DNA from 3 places in the Agarivorans sp. 1_MG-2023 genome. Region 1 is predicted to be linked to each of the others. Evidence: predicted binding sites of a transcription regulator. Region 1 holds the regulator's gene; each other region holds the start of a gene.
What was found. The regulator sigma-54, encoded in region 1, starts transcription at its own class of promoters, with help from an activator protein. The targets are predictions, from matches to a motif close to GTTGGCACGNNNNTNGNNT.
Positions count from the first base shown of each region.

Region 1 (4,697 bases):
CTATCGGCGAAGGTTCGTCTGGAAGGTTTCGAATATCGATACTTATTGCTACTTTAGAGTAAGTATTTTTTAAGTTATCGATAAGAGATTGCCATAACACAACCGGGAGGTTGTCTACACAATAGTAGCCCAGATCTTCTAGTACTCTCAAGGCGACGGTTTTTCCTGAACCAGAACGCCCACTCACGATAATGAGTTCCATGACTATCCCTAACGGTGATTAGAGTATTAGGCTACCATGATGTCGTATAATTCGTCATCACTTTGTGCACAACGAAGTTGTTTGCATACTTGCTTATCGTTAAGTTTTTCAGCTACTTGAGATAAGGTGTTGAGGTGTTGTTTACACTGATCTTCTGGTACCAGTAAGGCAAAAACCAAATCAACAGGTTTATTGTCAATGGCGTCAAAAGCAATTGGAGGATCACAACGTAAAAAAACAGCGGTTGTTTGATGCTGTTTATCAATGCGGCCATGAGGTATTGCCACGCCTTGCCCGATACCGGTGCTGCCCATTTTTTCTCTATTCAACAAACTCTCAAATATACATTGAGCTGTCGTATCCAGTTGACCAGCGGCTAGTTCACTAATGATTTCTAAGGCGCGTTTTTTTGAAGAGCATTGGACTGCACTTTGAGTGCAATCCAAGCTTAGTACTTTATCTATTTGCATGGAGGTGACTAATGTTTGTTAAGTTTTTCTTTATGTTTGATAACTTGGCGGTCAAGTTTGTCGATGAGGCCATCAATGGCGGCATACATATCTGAATGTTCAGCGGTAGCGAATAATTCACCGCCATTTAAATGTAAGGTGGCTTCTGCGATTTGATTGAGCTTCTCGACGTTGAGGATGACATGAACATTGTTTATCTGGTCAAATCGTCGAGTGAGCTTGGCAAACTTGTTATGGACATATTCTTTTAAAGACTCAGTAATATCAACGTGGTGTCCGGTAAGATTAATTTGCATAAATATAGTCCCCTTGATTGGCCTTAAAGTAGGCTCTTACGTTGGTTAGAAGGTGGTATCGCTAAAGACTCACGATATTTTGCAATCGTACGCCTTGCCACCTTGATCCCCTGATCTGCCAAAATATCAGCAATCTTACTATCGCTGAGAGGTTTACTGGTATTTTCGGCAGCAACCAGTTTCTTAATTAATGCACGAATAGCGGTAGATGAACATTCACCGCCGCCATCGGTAGCCACATGGCTAGAGAAGAAATATTTAAGTTCGAAAATGCCGCGAGGTGTATGCATGAATTTTTGAGTTGTCACTCGCGAAATTGTTGATTCGTGCATTTCTACTGCTTCGGCTACATCGTTCAGCACCATTGGCTTCATTGCTTCTTCACCGTATTCGAAGAAGGCTTGTTGGTGGTGAACGATACAGTTAGAGACTTTGAGTAAGGTTTCGTTGCGGCTTTCAATACTCTTAATAAACCACTTGGCTTCTTGTAAGTGGCTACGGATAAACTGAGTATCGGTGGCATTAGACGTTTTACTTAAGGATGCATAGTGAGAGTTTACTCTTAGCTTCGGCATCGCATCGGGGTTTAGCTCTACCACCCAGCGACCTTGACGCTTCACTACGGAAACATCGGGAATAACGTATTGGGCTTGGTTTGGCTCAACAGCGTTACCCGGGCGTGGCTCTAAGGTGTGAATCAAACGCATCACTTCGCGCAGCTGGTCTTCTTTTAATTTGGTCTTTCGAGCCAATAAGCGAAAATCTCGATTGGCTAATACATCGATATGGTTAGACACCACATCTTTGGCTTCATTTAGCCATGGTGTTTCTGGGGAAAAACGACTTAATTGAATTAACAAGCATTCTTGTAGCGAGCGCGCGGCAATGCCTACGGGGTCGAAATGCTGAATCCGTTTTAGTACTGCTTCAATTTCGTCAAGCTCTACATCTAAGTCGTTATTGTCACTAGAATTGAGGCCATCTAATAACTGTTCACAATCTTGTGTGAGGTAACCTGATTCATCTACTGCATCAATAATGGCTAAAGCAATGGCTTGGTCTACTTCGCTGAAAGGAGTAAGGCGCATTTGCCACAGCATGTGATCTTGTAAGGAATCAACGGTTTCGCCTTGGAATAACATATCATTGTCGTCACCACCGCTACTGCCGCTCGATGAGCTAGCTGGCGCGGAACTGGCGCTATAAATATCGTCCCAAGTGGAGTCTACGGGCAGGTCATCAGAAACAGTTTCTTGGTTAATGGCATCGCCAGCTTCCATTTGGCTGCTGTCTACGTCGGCGCTAGATTCGGCTTCTGTAGATTTTTCATTGGCTGACTTAGCGTCTGTTGCGTCACTATCATTCGAATGTGACTCATCCGCCTCAAGCAGAGGGTTACTTTCCAGAGCCTCTTGAATTTCTTGCTGTAAATCCAGGGTTGAAAGCTGGAGTAAGCGTATGGCCTGTTGTAACTGGGGGGTCATGGTTAACTGCTGACCAAGACGCAACTGCAAAGATGCTTTCATTAACTACCGCTATCCCTTCTTTTTATATTATTTTCTAAGCTGCACTTTAACTATAGCTTGAATTGTTCACCGAGATAAACTCGTTTCACGTGCTCGTTTTCAAGTATTTCTTGTGGCTTACCTGAGGCTATCAATTCACCCTGACTAACGATATAGGCATGCTCACAAACATCGAGAGTTTCCCTTACATTGTGGTCGGTAATTAATACACCTAGACCGCGATCACGCAGGTGTTCAATGATTTTTTTAATATCAATAACGGAAATAGGATCTACCCCAGCGAAGGGTTCGTCAAGCAAAATAAACTTAGGGGCTGCGGCTAAGGCGCGGGCAATTTCTACCCGGCGACGCTCTCCGCCTGACAGGCTCATACCAAGATTTTTGCGAATATGGCCAATGTGAAACTCTTCTAGCAAATCGTCCAATGCGCCAATCTGCTGCTCTTTGTCCAAATCCTTACGGGTTTCTAATACCGCCAGAATATTTTTTTCTACCGATAAACGGCGAAAGATAGAGGCCTCTTGCGGGAGATAACCAATGCCTTTTCGTGCACGAGTATGCATAGCGGTGCTAGACAGATCATCGTCATCGATAAGTATTCGGCCTTGGTCTCGCGGCACTAGACCAACCACCATGTAGAAGGTAGTGGTTTTACCGGCGCCGTTTGGCCCTAGTAAACCAACAATTTTCCCGGTTTCTACATTTAAACTGACGTTCTTTACTACCTTGCGACCTTTGTAGCTTTTGGCAAGGTTCTCAGCGATTAAGGTACTCATGATTACTCATTGTCCTCGGGGGAGAGTTCTTCTAATTGCTGAGGCAGGAAGATAGTGGTTACGCGATTATTTTCATCGCCTTGAGCAACCATCTCTTGTTTATTAATGCTGTATTTAATCATTTGGCCTTTTACTAAGCTCTCTTCTTGCTTGAGCTGAGCATTGTTGGTTAAGGTGAGGGTCTGCGTTTTTAAATCGTAACGCACCTCGTTGGCCTCTGCTTCAATCGGCTTGCCGCTGTCTAGTAGTTGGTAAAAAGTTGCCGGTTCGCCTTTGGCGATCATCACCTCGCTGCCTTTTTCTTCACTACCTATTACGCTGAGTTCTTCGGCGTGCATTTTTATTGAACCTTGAGTCACCACTACATTATTGTAGAAAGTGACGCGGTTTTCTTTGATGTTGACCTGCTGGCGGTCGGCATCAACAATAATTTGTTTGTTGAAGTCGTCTTCAAGTGCTTGAGAACCCCAAGAAAGCATAAACAAGCTAGCCGCTAGCGCTAACTTACTCTTGTGGGTTGTGGTAAACCGCTTCGATATCATCTAATAAAGTCACTATTTCGTTAGCTAGATCACCGTCCATGCCAACACCATACAGTTCGTACGATGGGCCATACACGGTAACAGGTTGATCGCTGCTCATGGTTTCGCTTTGCAGATCGATTTCCAAACTTTCGGTAATTATGTCGCGAACATACTCGCCACGACTTAAGTTTTTAATCACTACATTGTCATTTAAGGTGACAGTTTGTTGCTGCTGTACTGTAGCGTGATCAGCCACAATTTGCCATACAGGTTGACGAGGATCTGGGTAAACCAAAATCTTTGGTTGAGTAAATTCTGTGTGCTTAAGTTGTTCAAAAAACTCCATTTGTTCGGCGTAGATACGGTAACGTGGGCTGCCGTTTTCGCCAAAGCTGACGCTATAGAGTTTCTCTGCAACAAAGTTGGGCTTGCTGGCTTCGCGTTGAGCGCTTTGTTGTTTAGGATCTGAGGGGCTTAATTGCCACAACACCAAGGCGAGAACGAACAGGCTCGCAAAAAACAGCGTAACGCGATTCATACACTCATACCTTGAGCATATTCTAGCTGATCTTTGGCTTGCAGTATCAGATCACAAAGCTCGCGTACTGCGCCAAAACCACCTGGGGTAATGGTAACTAAGTTAGCATCTTGTTTACACAGCGGGTGGGCGTCATGTACTGCAACACCTAAGCCACACGCGCGCATTACCGGTGTATCAACCACATCGTCGCCAATGTATGCCACTTTGTCAGCTGACAGGTTGAGTTGTTCGAGCATTTGTTGGTAGGCCACCATCTTGTTTTGTTGGCCTTGGTAAATGCGGCTTACACCTAAAGCCTGCATGCGTTTTTCTACGATAGTAGATTGGCGGCCGGTAATAATGGCCACTTCTACACCAATGTT
Region 1 covers NZ_JAUOSJ010000008.1:173,103-177,799, reverse strand. Annotated here, with positions in the region: gene rapZ (RNase adapter RapZ) at 1-202, opposite strand, end outside; gene ptsN (PTS IIA-like nitrogen regulatory protein PtsN) at 229-672, opposite strand; gene hpf (ribosome hibernation promoting factor) at 681-968, opposite strand; gene Q4592_RS13585 (RNA polymerase factor sigma-54) at 992-2,494, opposite strand; gene lptB (LPS export ABC transporter ATP-binding protein) at 2,545-3,270, opposite strand; gene lptA (lipopolysaccharide transport periplasmic protein LptA) at 3,273-3,749, opposite strand; gene lptC (LPS export ABC transporter periplasmic protein LptC) at 3,775-4,332, opposite strand; gene kdsC (3-deoxy-manno-octulosonate-8-phosphatase KdsC) at 4,329-4,697, opposite strand, start outside.

Region 2 (4,697 bases), on a different contig from region 1:
ATTGCATTAAATAACTTGGCTTGGGTTTATCATGAAATGGGCAAACCTGTTGAAGCTTTACTGTATGCTGAAAAAGCCCACATTTTAAAGCCCGACATTCCACAAGTTACCGATACCTACGGTTACATGTTGCTAAAAGCGGGCAAAGTTCAACAAGCCACTGTTGCACTTGAACAAAGCTATCAACAGCAAGCCAGTAACGAGATAGCGCTTCACTACGTAGAAGCACTCATTGCGGACCAACAGACAAAGAAAGCGAAAGGTGTACTGGACAGCCTCAGGAACCTAGAACCTGAACTTACAGATAAAAAAGCTGAACTAGAAGCTCAGCTAAAATAAAGTAGGAATAAGTAGCTGCTAAGTGCGGCTAGCGCGGAAGATAAAGGCCGCTAGACTCAGACCAATTAAAATTCTCCCGCATGGAAATGTTGGGAGATTTTTTTTGTTCAAAAAAAGACGATGAATACATTCTCTTGATGTACTCGTCATTGTCATCATTGTTTCGTGCAGCCAAACACCCTTTCTCTACTTCTTTATCAATGTTATTCATTAATACCTGAAAACCAACAGGTAAGCTGCGAGTTAACATGCCAGTGCTAATGTAGTAAGGCGCACGTAGGCCATGGTAATCAACAGCTGGGCCTAATTGCTCAAACTTAATACCCAAGAAGCTCATACTGCGAGCTAATCGAGGCTCCATCATAACAAAGGCATGGTGAGTGCCAGCTCGCACAGCTAGAGCTGCAATGGACAAATACAAACCAATTGCTAAAAAAGGAAAGCAACGTAACTCTTCCTCAGAATAGGTTTGCTCGTTAATAGCACCAGAAGCGGCACCCTCAAAATTATCAGCCTTACGACGGCGAAATTGAGGGCGAACAGCCAAACGAGAAATTTCACAAATCTCGCTTCGGTCAAACTGGGAGGGATGAACCTTAGCGTTTTTAATAGCTTCAGAACAAAATGTTTCAATCGGTAACAATTCACTTTTACTCGTTGGAGAAACTATTCGCACACAACCGGCGAAGTTAGAACTAGGTTTGTGTTCAATGAGGCAAAAGCGGGAGTAATCGTCAAATTCATCTTGTTCCATACCGTCATCACGAACGGGCTCAAAATTGAGTTCTTCGCAATATACGTCGTGACGAATTTTAAAAGCTTCGTTAACTATATCTGGTTTAAAGGCAACAACGGGGCGGAGGAACTCAGCAAAATGTTCGGCGATAAGTTTAGCTTCACGCTTCACCAACATCGAAATCCCACCTCTTACAGCTGCCCCCAAAATCGGCATAGTGGATAGTTTTTTCACATATTTGTTACGGATCATATCGGGCTCTCTAAGCTGTTTAATTATCTATTTACAACACTTAAGCCTTAGAAAAATTATGAATTGAATTAAAGCAGGCTTGAAAAAAACAAAGCGCAGAACTAGGCTGCGCTTTGGGTATTCAATGCTAATAGTTAGCGACTTTTAAATAAGCATTATGCACGGCGACGAACTGACGCCAAACCTAACAAGCCTAGACCAAAGATAGCTAAAGTGCCTGGCTCTGTTACTTGAGCAGCAGAGATAGCGAAACCAGCTTTTAATTCATTGGTTTTATCTTCTTCTGTTAGGAAGCCGATACAAGTAGCATTTGGACCACAATCAATATCACCCAACACTTCTAAACCTTGAAGGCGAGTAGTAAGCGTGTATACGTAGTCATCGTAGCCAGGGATTGGCAATACAAAGCTGTTTTGAAGGTAGATATCATCACCAACTTCAGTGTAGGTAACATCTGGGCCTAGCACTAAAGTGAATAAATCTGAACAACCTTCTTGGTTAATACCTACTGCACCAACTAGTTGGGTAGGTTCGTACTTACAGATGTCGTTCGTAGGAGTGTTATAAGTTTCTTCGAAGATAACACCAAATTGTAGTACTGGTGCTGGCGCTAGTGGGAAAGCAACTGGCGCTGTAGGCGCTAGGAACAAACCATCAAATAAGGTAGCCGCAACTAAAGTATCACCGGTAACGCCCCAGTTTTCATGTACAAGACCAGTACCTTCAGAGAATACCAATGCACCAACACCGTCGACAACACTAGTAGTAACAGTACCTTCTTTAGCTTCTTCAATCGCTAAAGCGCTTTTCTTCAAATCTGGGTTTTCAGCACCGTAAGGTACACCCCATTCAAGCGTTTTAGGTAATTCACCACCAAACAAACCAACTGGATCAAATTCGTCACGAGTAGCACCAGAAGCATCAATTCCGGTAGGGTCAATAGAACCGGCATCTGAAGTCCACTGGTCAAAACCAGCATCATTTAAATAGTCCCAATCAGTAATAAGAGCAGAATTTGCAGCAACGCTTGCAAAACTTAAGCTAGCTGCCAAGCATGTTAGTTTTAATTTGTTCATGTCACCCATCCATTTGGTTAGTACGATTCAAGATACAACCTGTACATAGCAATCTAAGTGCCAGTTTTAAAAACCCTTTTAAAACAATATTTTAACAAAAACAAAACCCATTGATAAAACGTTGATGTAAAGATTACTGACATAAAAAACTAAAGCATTTATTGAATAAAGTACTCATAGGATCCCTAATTCCACTGCCACTTTCACGGGCTAACGTCGTTTTCGCCAAAAGCTTTTAAGTGCTTGCTTACAGGCATGTCAGTTAAACCATGAGCAATTCATTAACGTTTAGTTAACCGTTAACAATGTACGATAAGCCTTGAGGATAAAAAGGTGACTTGTAGTAAAGGGGAACCAAATAGCTTGGTACAGTTTCTTATTGCAGGAGCGGTATTGGAAGGAAAACAAGCAACTACTGCTACTAGCAGCAGTTGCTTTAAACACTAGCAGTGATTAAGCGCGGCGACGAACAGATGCCAAACCTAATAAGCCCAAACCAAAGATGGCTAAAGTGCCTGGCTCTGTTACTTTTGCAGCAGAGATAGCAAAAGCAGCTTCTAGTTGGTTGGTTTGGTTTTCTTCAGTCAAGAAACCAATACAAGTAGCATCAGGCCCACAATCTAAACCATCTAGTACTTCTAAGCCCTGTAAGCGAGTCGTTAACGTATAAACATAATCATCAAAACCAGGGATTGGTAATATGAAACTGTTTTGAAGGTAGATATCTCCACCAACTTCAGAAAAAGTAACGCCGTCATCCAACACTAAAGTGAATAGATCTGAACAACCGGCTTCATTAACACCCGCCTCACCTACTTTAGTATCACCGTATTTACACACGTTATTTGTTGGTGTGTTATAGGTTTCTTCAAATAGCACATCAAATTCAAGTACTGGCGCAGGAAGTGCAGGGCCTACAAAAGGTGCTAGAGGCTGCAAGAACAAACCATCAAACAAAACCGCTGACGATAAAGTATTACCTGTTACGCCCCAGTTTTCGTGAGTAAGACCGGTGCCTGTTACAAAATCTAAAGATGCTACATCACCTGGCGCGCTGGTGTTTACTTGGCCAGACTGAGCATCATCGATCACAAGAGAACTCTTTTGCAATAAAGGATTCACTGCACCATATGGGTCACCCCACGCTAAGCTCTTAGGAAGCTCGCCACCAAAAAGAACATCAAAATCATCTAGTGTTGCACCGTCGGTGTCTATACCAACTTGGCCAGCACGAGAACTCCACTCTTTAAAACCCGCATCATTTGCGTAGTTCCATTCAGTAATCAGTTCCGCACTAGCAGAAATACTTGCTAATCCTAAGCTAACTGCTAAGCAAGCATGTTTCAGTTTGTTCATGTAACCCATCCGTTTGGTAAAATCGTTTATAAATAACGGTGGGCTTAAAGCAATAAGTAAGCCAAGATTAAAAATCAAATATTTACAACAACTTAAACTATATTAATACAAATATAGATAACATTTTGTAAAACTTACTGACACCAAGTCACAGTTAAGCACCGCCACTCAATACTATTTTTTTCGCCACACCAAATACAATACGCTGCAGTGGGTTGCGGTTACCCATTGGCCGCCAAGTTTTTTTGAAACGATTTCGGTAGGCATCAAAGTGCAAACCGTAAGGAGCAGTAATTAACTCACCTCTATTCAATAATATTTTGAGCACATAAGTGCCGGCAATTCCCCCACACATTTTCACAGCCATAGGCATCGACGGGCCTTTTTTAGCGTGGAAGTCCGCTTTACTAGGGTCAACTAAGTATGGTCGCTGTAACATAGCGGGCGAAAGTCCAATCAAGAATTTAATGTATTGCTCATTTTCACTGCTTGCATCCTCAAAGCGAAAATACTCTTCATAGGTCATTCCTCCCGGCATAAAGCAAAGAAATGCGCAGCCCATACCCAAAGGAGCTGCGGTTACTAGCGGTATATTTTTTTCCAAACACTTTTGAAAAACCAACTTACGCGCCGATAGCGCAAAAAAATCTAAGCTATCTACATATACATCAATGCCATCTAAAAATTCATCAACATTATGTTCGAAAATACCTTCAGGGAAAGACTTCACTTCCGCTTCTGGATTAATATCCAAGCAAACTTGTTCCATCACTTTAACTTTATCTTGGCCCACCGTAGACATAAACGCCCCAGCCTGGCGGTTAAAGTTATGGACTTCATATTCATCAAAATCAGAGATATGAAACTTGCCAACCCCCAACCTTGCTAACGTCACTATGTGTTCACTACCCACGCCCCCGGCTCCAGCCATAGCCACA
Region 2 covers NZ_JAUOSJ010000005.1:8,228-12,924, reverse strand. Annotated here, with positions in the region: gene Q4592_RS08335 (tetratricopeptide repeat protein) at 1-339, shown strand, start outside; gene Q4592_RS08330 (PEP-CTERM/exosortase system-associated acyltransferase) at 368-1,327, opposite strand; gene Q4592_RS08325 (THxN family PEP-CTERM protein) at 1,483-2,403, opposite strand; gene Q4592_RS08320 (THxN family PEP-CTERM protein) at 2,857-3,759, opposite strand; gene Q4592_RS08315 (ThiF family adenylyltransferase) at 3,914-4,697, opposite strand, start outside.
Region 2: the regulator sigma-54 is predicted to act here: its motif matches at 2,450-2,468, upstream of Q4592_RS08325 (THxN family PEP-CTERM protein).

Region 3 (4,697 bases), on a different contig from region 1:
ACTAAGCTTAACCAAGAAGCGACTATTCACCATAGAGTGACCGAGTTAGAGAGCTTGCTTCAACAAGATAAGCCGATAAAACGGATGGAGTGTTTTGATATCAGCCATACCCAAGGTGAACGTACCGTGGCGTCTTGTGTGGTATTTGATAGGCAAGGGCCTAACAAATCAGAGTATCGGCGTTTCAATATTGAAGGTATTACCGGCGGAGATGATTATGCGGCAATGGCACAAGCCCTAAAAAGGCGTTATCAAAAAGCCCAATTGGCTGAAAAGATCCCCGACGTACTGTTTATTGATGGTGGGAAAGGGCAGTTATCGGCGGCATTCTCCAGTATTGAACCTTTAAACCTCGATCCTATGCCATTGCTGGTAGGTGTCGCTAAAGGTGTAACACGTAAACCTGGCTTAGAAACATTGCTAATTGGTAAGGCAATGACTGAGATTCATCTACCGAGTGACTCGGCTGCTCTGCATTTAATTCAACATATTCGTGATGAAAGCCACCGCTTCGCGATAACAGGCCATAGAAATAGGCGCGACAAAGCACGTAAAACCAGTGTGCTTGAAGATATTCCAGGTATAGGAGCTAAACGTAGGCAAACGTTGCTTACCCATTTAGGTGGAATGCAACAAATGAAAAACGCCAGCGTAGACGAATTGAAAAAAGTTCCCGGAATTAGCCCGACTTTAGCGCAAAAGATTTTTGATACGTTGCATCACTAGGCAAGATTAGGCAACATAGCGGCAGTAGTTTTATAAATGAAAAATAATGATAAATATTCCAAATTTACTAACCGCGTTTAGAATTGTATTAATTCCATTTTTCGTCTTAGCTTTTTACCTTCCTGTAGAGTGGGGCATGCTTGCTGCTGCATTCATTTTTGGTTTAGCAGCTGCAACAGATTATTTAGATGGATACCTAGCGCGTCGCCTAGGCCAAACCACTCCGTTTGGCGCATTTTTAGACCCCGTAGCCGATAAAGCCATGGTGGTTGCTGCCTTGGTGCTATTGGTTGAGCATTACCAAACATTTTGGATTACCGTGCCTGCGGTGATAATGATTTCTCGCGAGATCATAATTTCAGCTCTAAGAGAGTGGATGGCGGAGTTAGGTAAACGCTCAAGCGTAGCAGTGTCTTGGATTGGCAAATACAAAACAGCTGCGCAAATGGCAGCTATTACCGGCCTTACTGCACAAATTGATCCGCTGGTTACCCAAGCAAGTTATGGCTTGTTTTATGTCGCAACCATATTAACGTTATGGTCGATGGTCAGTTATTTAATGCTGGCATGGCCACAATTAAAGCAGAATGGCTAATAAATCGCAGCTTTAGTCTAAAAATCCAACGAACAGTACGAAACTTGCTAAAAGACAGTTGACGTAAGGATTCTGGCCGCTAAAATGCACAGCACATTCAGCGGCAACGCTGGAGTGTTAAAAAGCTGAACTTGACTAGTTATCTAATTAGCAAGCAAAGCAAAGAAGCGGCACTAGCTCAGTTGGTAGAGCGCAACCTTGCCAAGGTTGAGGTCATCAGTTCGAACCTGATGTGCCGCTCCAATTTAACACAGATAGTATGGCGGGTTGGCAGAGTGGCTATGCAGCGGATTGCAAATCCGTGGACCTCGGTTCGACTCCGGGACCCGCCTCCATTACTATCGAAATTTGTGTCGCCCGGGTGGTGAAATTGGTAGACACAAGGGATTTAAAATCCCTCGTCTGAAAGGACGTGCCGGTTCAAGTCCGGCCCCGGGCACCAACTCTTCTTTGCATTATTCTCCCAGCTTTTTCAGCTAACCTTTCATCTGTATTTTGATTCAAACTCTTCTCCTGTTTAGTTCCATTTATTAATTTACCAATCATGCTCTCTAGACGTAATCTGTAGTTAAACGCTAATTCATAGCGTGTAATATGCAGGCTAGTCGTTCACTAAAGAAGCTAATTGGTGGTTGCTAGATCGCTTTTTAAGCACTTGAATCAACTCCCTTAAAAAATCCGTTGACTCATTTCTGTAATACGTTAAAGTACATCTCGCTTTCAGGCCTTAGGCCGATATTGTTAGCAACAAACGTGTCGCCCGGGTGGTGAAATTGGTAGACACAAGGGATTTAAAATCCCTCGTCTGAAAGGACGTGCCGGTTCAAGTCCGGCCCCGGGCACCAGTATTTAGAGTTGAAAATCTCGTTACTGCATAAGCGGTAACAAAAGAACTAATTTGTTAGTCCTTACCAAAGACTAATGAAGATAGAAATTAGTTAGCACTGCTTCAGTGTTGATTAAAGAATTAAGCGGCACTAGCTCAGTTGGTAGAGCGCAACCTTGCCAAGGTTGAGGTCATCAGTTCGAACCTGATGTGCCGCTCCAAAATTTGTAACGCTGTATGGCGGGTTGGCAGAGTGGCTATGCAGCGGATTGCAAATCCGTGGACCTCGGTTCGACTCCGGGACCCGCCTCCATTACAAAGTAAAGTTTTGCCCGGGTGGTGAAATTGGTAGACACAAGGGATTTAAAATCCCTCGTCTGAAAGGACGTGCCGGTTCAAGTCCGGCCCCGGGCACCAATTCAGAAAAGCCAGTAGCATTTGCTACTGGCTTTTTTGGTTTCTAATTCCCACAAAAATTATCCTTTTGTTTAGTTTCACTGCTTTGGTGCGCGCTAGGTCGATATGCGCCAATTCGGTGCGCAAAGTTTCTTGTAATGACCCATCAAGTACCCAAAACTAGGTACTCATGCTTTGGCATAGCGTTTGCTCTATTAACTATGCGACATGAGAGATGTATGGCTTTGCCACATCAAGAGCCGCCACTACAATTTGCAATAGACATCTAGGGTTCCGGCTGCAACGCAGTGTCTGGACCGAGAGTTGTCAACCTCATTAAGGGGTTACACGGAGGGATAAAAGCCCGGGAGATGACACTTAAATACGTCTCTCATGTTTTTATTTTAAGTGTACAACCACATTGAGGTGACCATGTTGAACTTAGTTAAATCTCCACTCCGTTCTTTGGCTGTAGCAGCCACTATTCTAAGTGCTAGTGTAATGAGTATTAGCTCAGCGCAAGCCGCCGATAAACCAACCTATAAACTTGCATGGACAATCTACGTGGGCTGGATGCCATGGGATTACGGGGCGGCTTCTGGCATCGTGCAAAAATGGGCCGACAAATACGACATCAATATCGAAGTAGTTCAAGTTAACGACTACATCGAATCTATTAACCAATACACTGCAGGCGGCTTCGACGCTACCGTAATGACTAACATGGATGCCTTAACCATTCCCGCAGCTAGCGGCATTGATTCTACGGCGTTAATTGTGGGTGACTTTTCAAACGGTAACGATGGCGTAGTGTTAAAAGGTAATAAGAGCCTAAAAGATCTGAAGGGCGAAAAAGTAAACCTTGTTGAACTTAGCGTTTCTCATTACTTATTAGCACGTGCATTGGAGTCGGTAGACTTAAAAGAGCGTGACATTAAAGTAGAGAATACTTCCGATGCAGACCTTGTGGCTGCGTTTACCACGTCAGATGTAACGGCAGTAACCACGTGGAATCCACTGCTAAGCGAAATTACCTCAATGCCAGATACCAACATGGTGTTTGACTCTTCCAAGATCCCTGGCGAAATCATCGACCTGTTAGTTGTGCATACCGATACCCTAAATCAAGATCCTAAATTGGGTAAAGCGCTAACCGGCGCTTGGTACGAAATTATGGCTACTATGTCGGGCAGTGACGAAGCAGCGATTAAAGCGCGCAGCTTTATGGCCGAAGCATCGGGTACAGATTTAGCGGGTTACGATGCTCAATTAGCCTCTACCAAAATGTTCTACGAAGCAAAAGAGGCAGTAGATTTTACCAATAGCGCTACCTTGCCATCTACCATGGCTAAAGTGGCTGAGTTTTCTCACCACCACGGTCTGTTAGGTGAAGGCGCACCAGATGCTAGTTTCATTGGTATCGAAACGCCATCAGGTACCTACGGTGACAGCGCAAATGTAAAACTACGCTTTACCTCTGAGTACATGGACATGGCGGTTCAAGGCAAACTATAAGGCCGTTCTATGACTCGACTAATTAATAAAAAGCCTAGCCGAATTACTCGGCTGCTGTTGGGCTTACTTCCTTTCATTGTGTTGATTGTGCTGTACATGATGGCATCGCAAGCCCGTTTGGTAGATAACCCAAATGACAAGCTATTGCCGGCAATGTCTAGCTTTGTAGACGCAATAAACCGCATGGCCTTTGAGCCAAGCAGACGTAGCGGCGAATACTTAATGTTGGCCGACACCTTAGCTAGCTTGAGTCGCTTAGCGATGGGAGTAGGGATTAGCGCACTGATTGCCTTAATCGTAGGCGTGGCTAACGGTATGGTGCCCTTTGTACGCGCGCCATTATCACCCTTGGTTACAGCCTTGTCGTTAGTGCCACCCATGGCAATACTACCGATTTTGTTCATTGTGTTTGGTTTGGGTGAGCTATCCAAAGTGATGTTAATCATCATTGGAATTTGTCCAATCATGATCCGTGATTTACAGCTGCGAACCGATGCCTTACCGCCAGAACAAATTCTTAAAGCACAAACCTTGGGAGCATCAAGCTGGCAAACCATAATTGCCATTGTTGTGCCGCAAATACTGCCTAAATTAATTGAAGCAGTGCGTTTAACTCTCGGCAGCGCGTGGCTGTTTTTG
Region 3 covers NZ_JAUOSJ010000013.1:76,614-81,310, reverse strand. Annotated here, with positions in the region: gene uvrC (excinuclease ABC subunit UvrC) at 1-726, shown strand, start outside; gene pgsA (CDP-diacylglycerol--glycerol-3-phosphate 3-phosphatidyltransferase) at 770-1,321, shown strand; tRNA gene Q4592_RS17485 (tRNA-Gly) at 1,489-1,564, shown strand; tRNA gene Q4592_RS17480 (tRNA-Cys) at 1,583-1,656, shown strand; tRNA gene Q4592_RS17475 (tRNA-Leu) at 1,677-1,763, shown strand; tRNA gene Q4592_RS17470 (tRNA-Leu) at 2,080-2,166, shown strand; tRNA gene Q4592_RS17465 (tRNA-Gly) at 2,293-2,368, shown strand; tRNA gene Q4592_RS17460 (tRNA-Cys) at 2,387-2,460, shown strand; tRNA gene Q4592_RS17455 (tRNA-Leu) at 2,478-2,564, shown strand; guanidine-I (ykkC/yxkD leader) riboswitch at 2,819-2,916, shown strand; gene Q4592_RS17450 (putative urea ABC transporter substrate-binding protein) at 2,976-4,058, shown strand; gene Q4592_RS17445 (ABC transporter permease) at 4,068-4,697, shown strand, end outside.
Region 3: the regulator sigma-54 is predicted to act here: its motif matches at 2,738-2,756, upstream of Q4592_RS17450 (putative urea ABC transporter substrate-binding protein).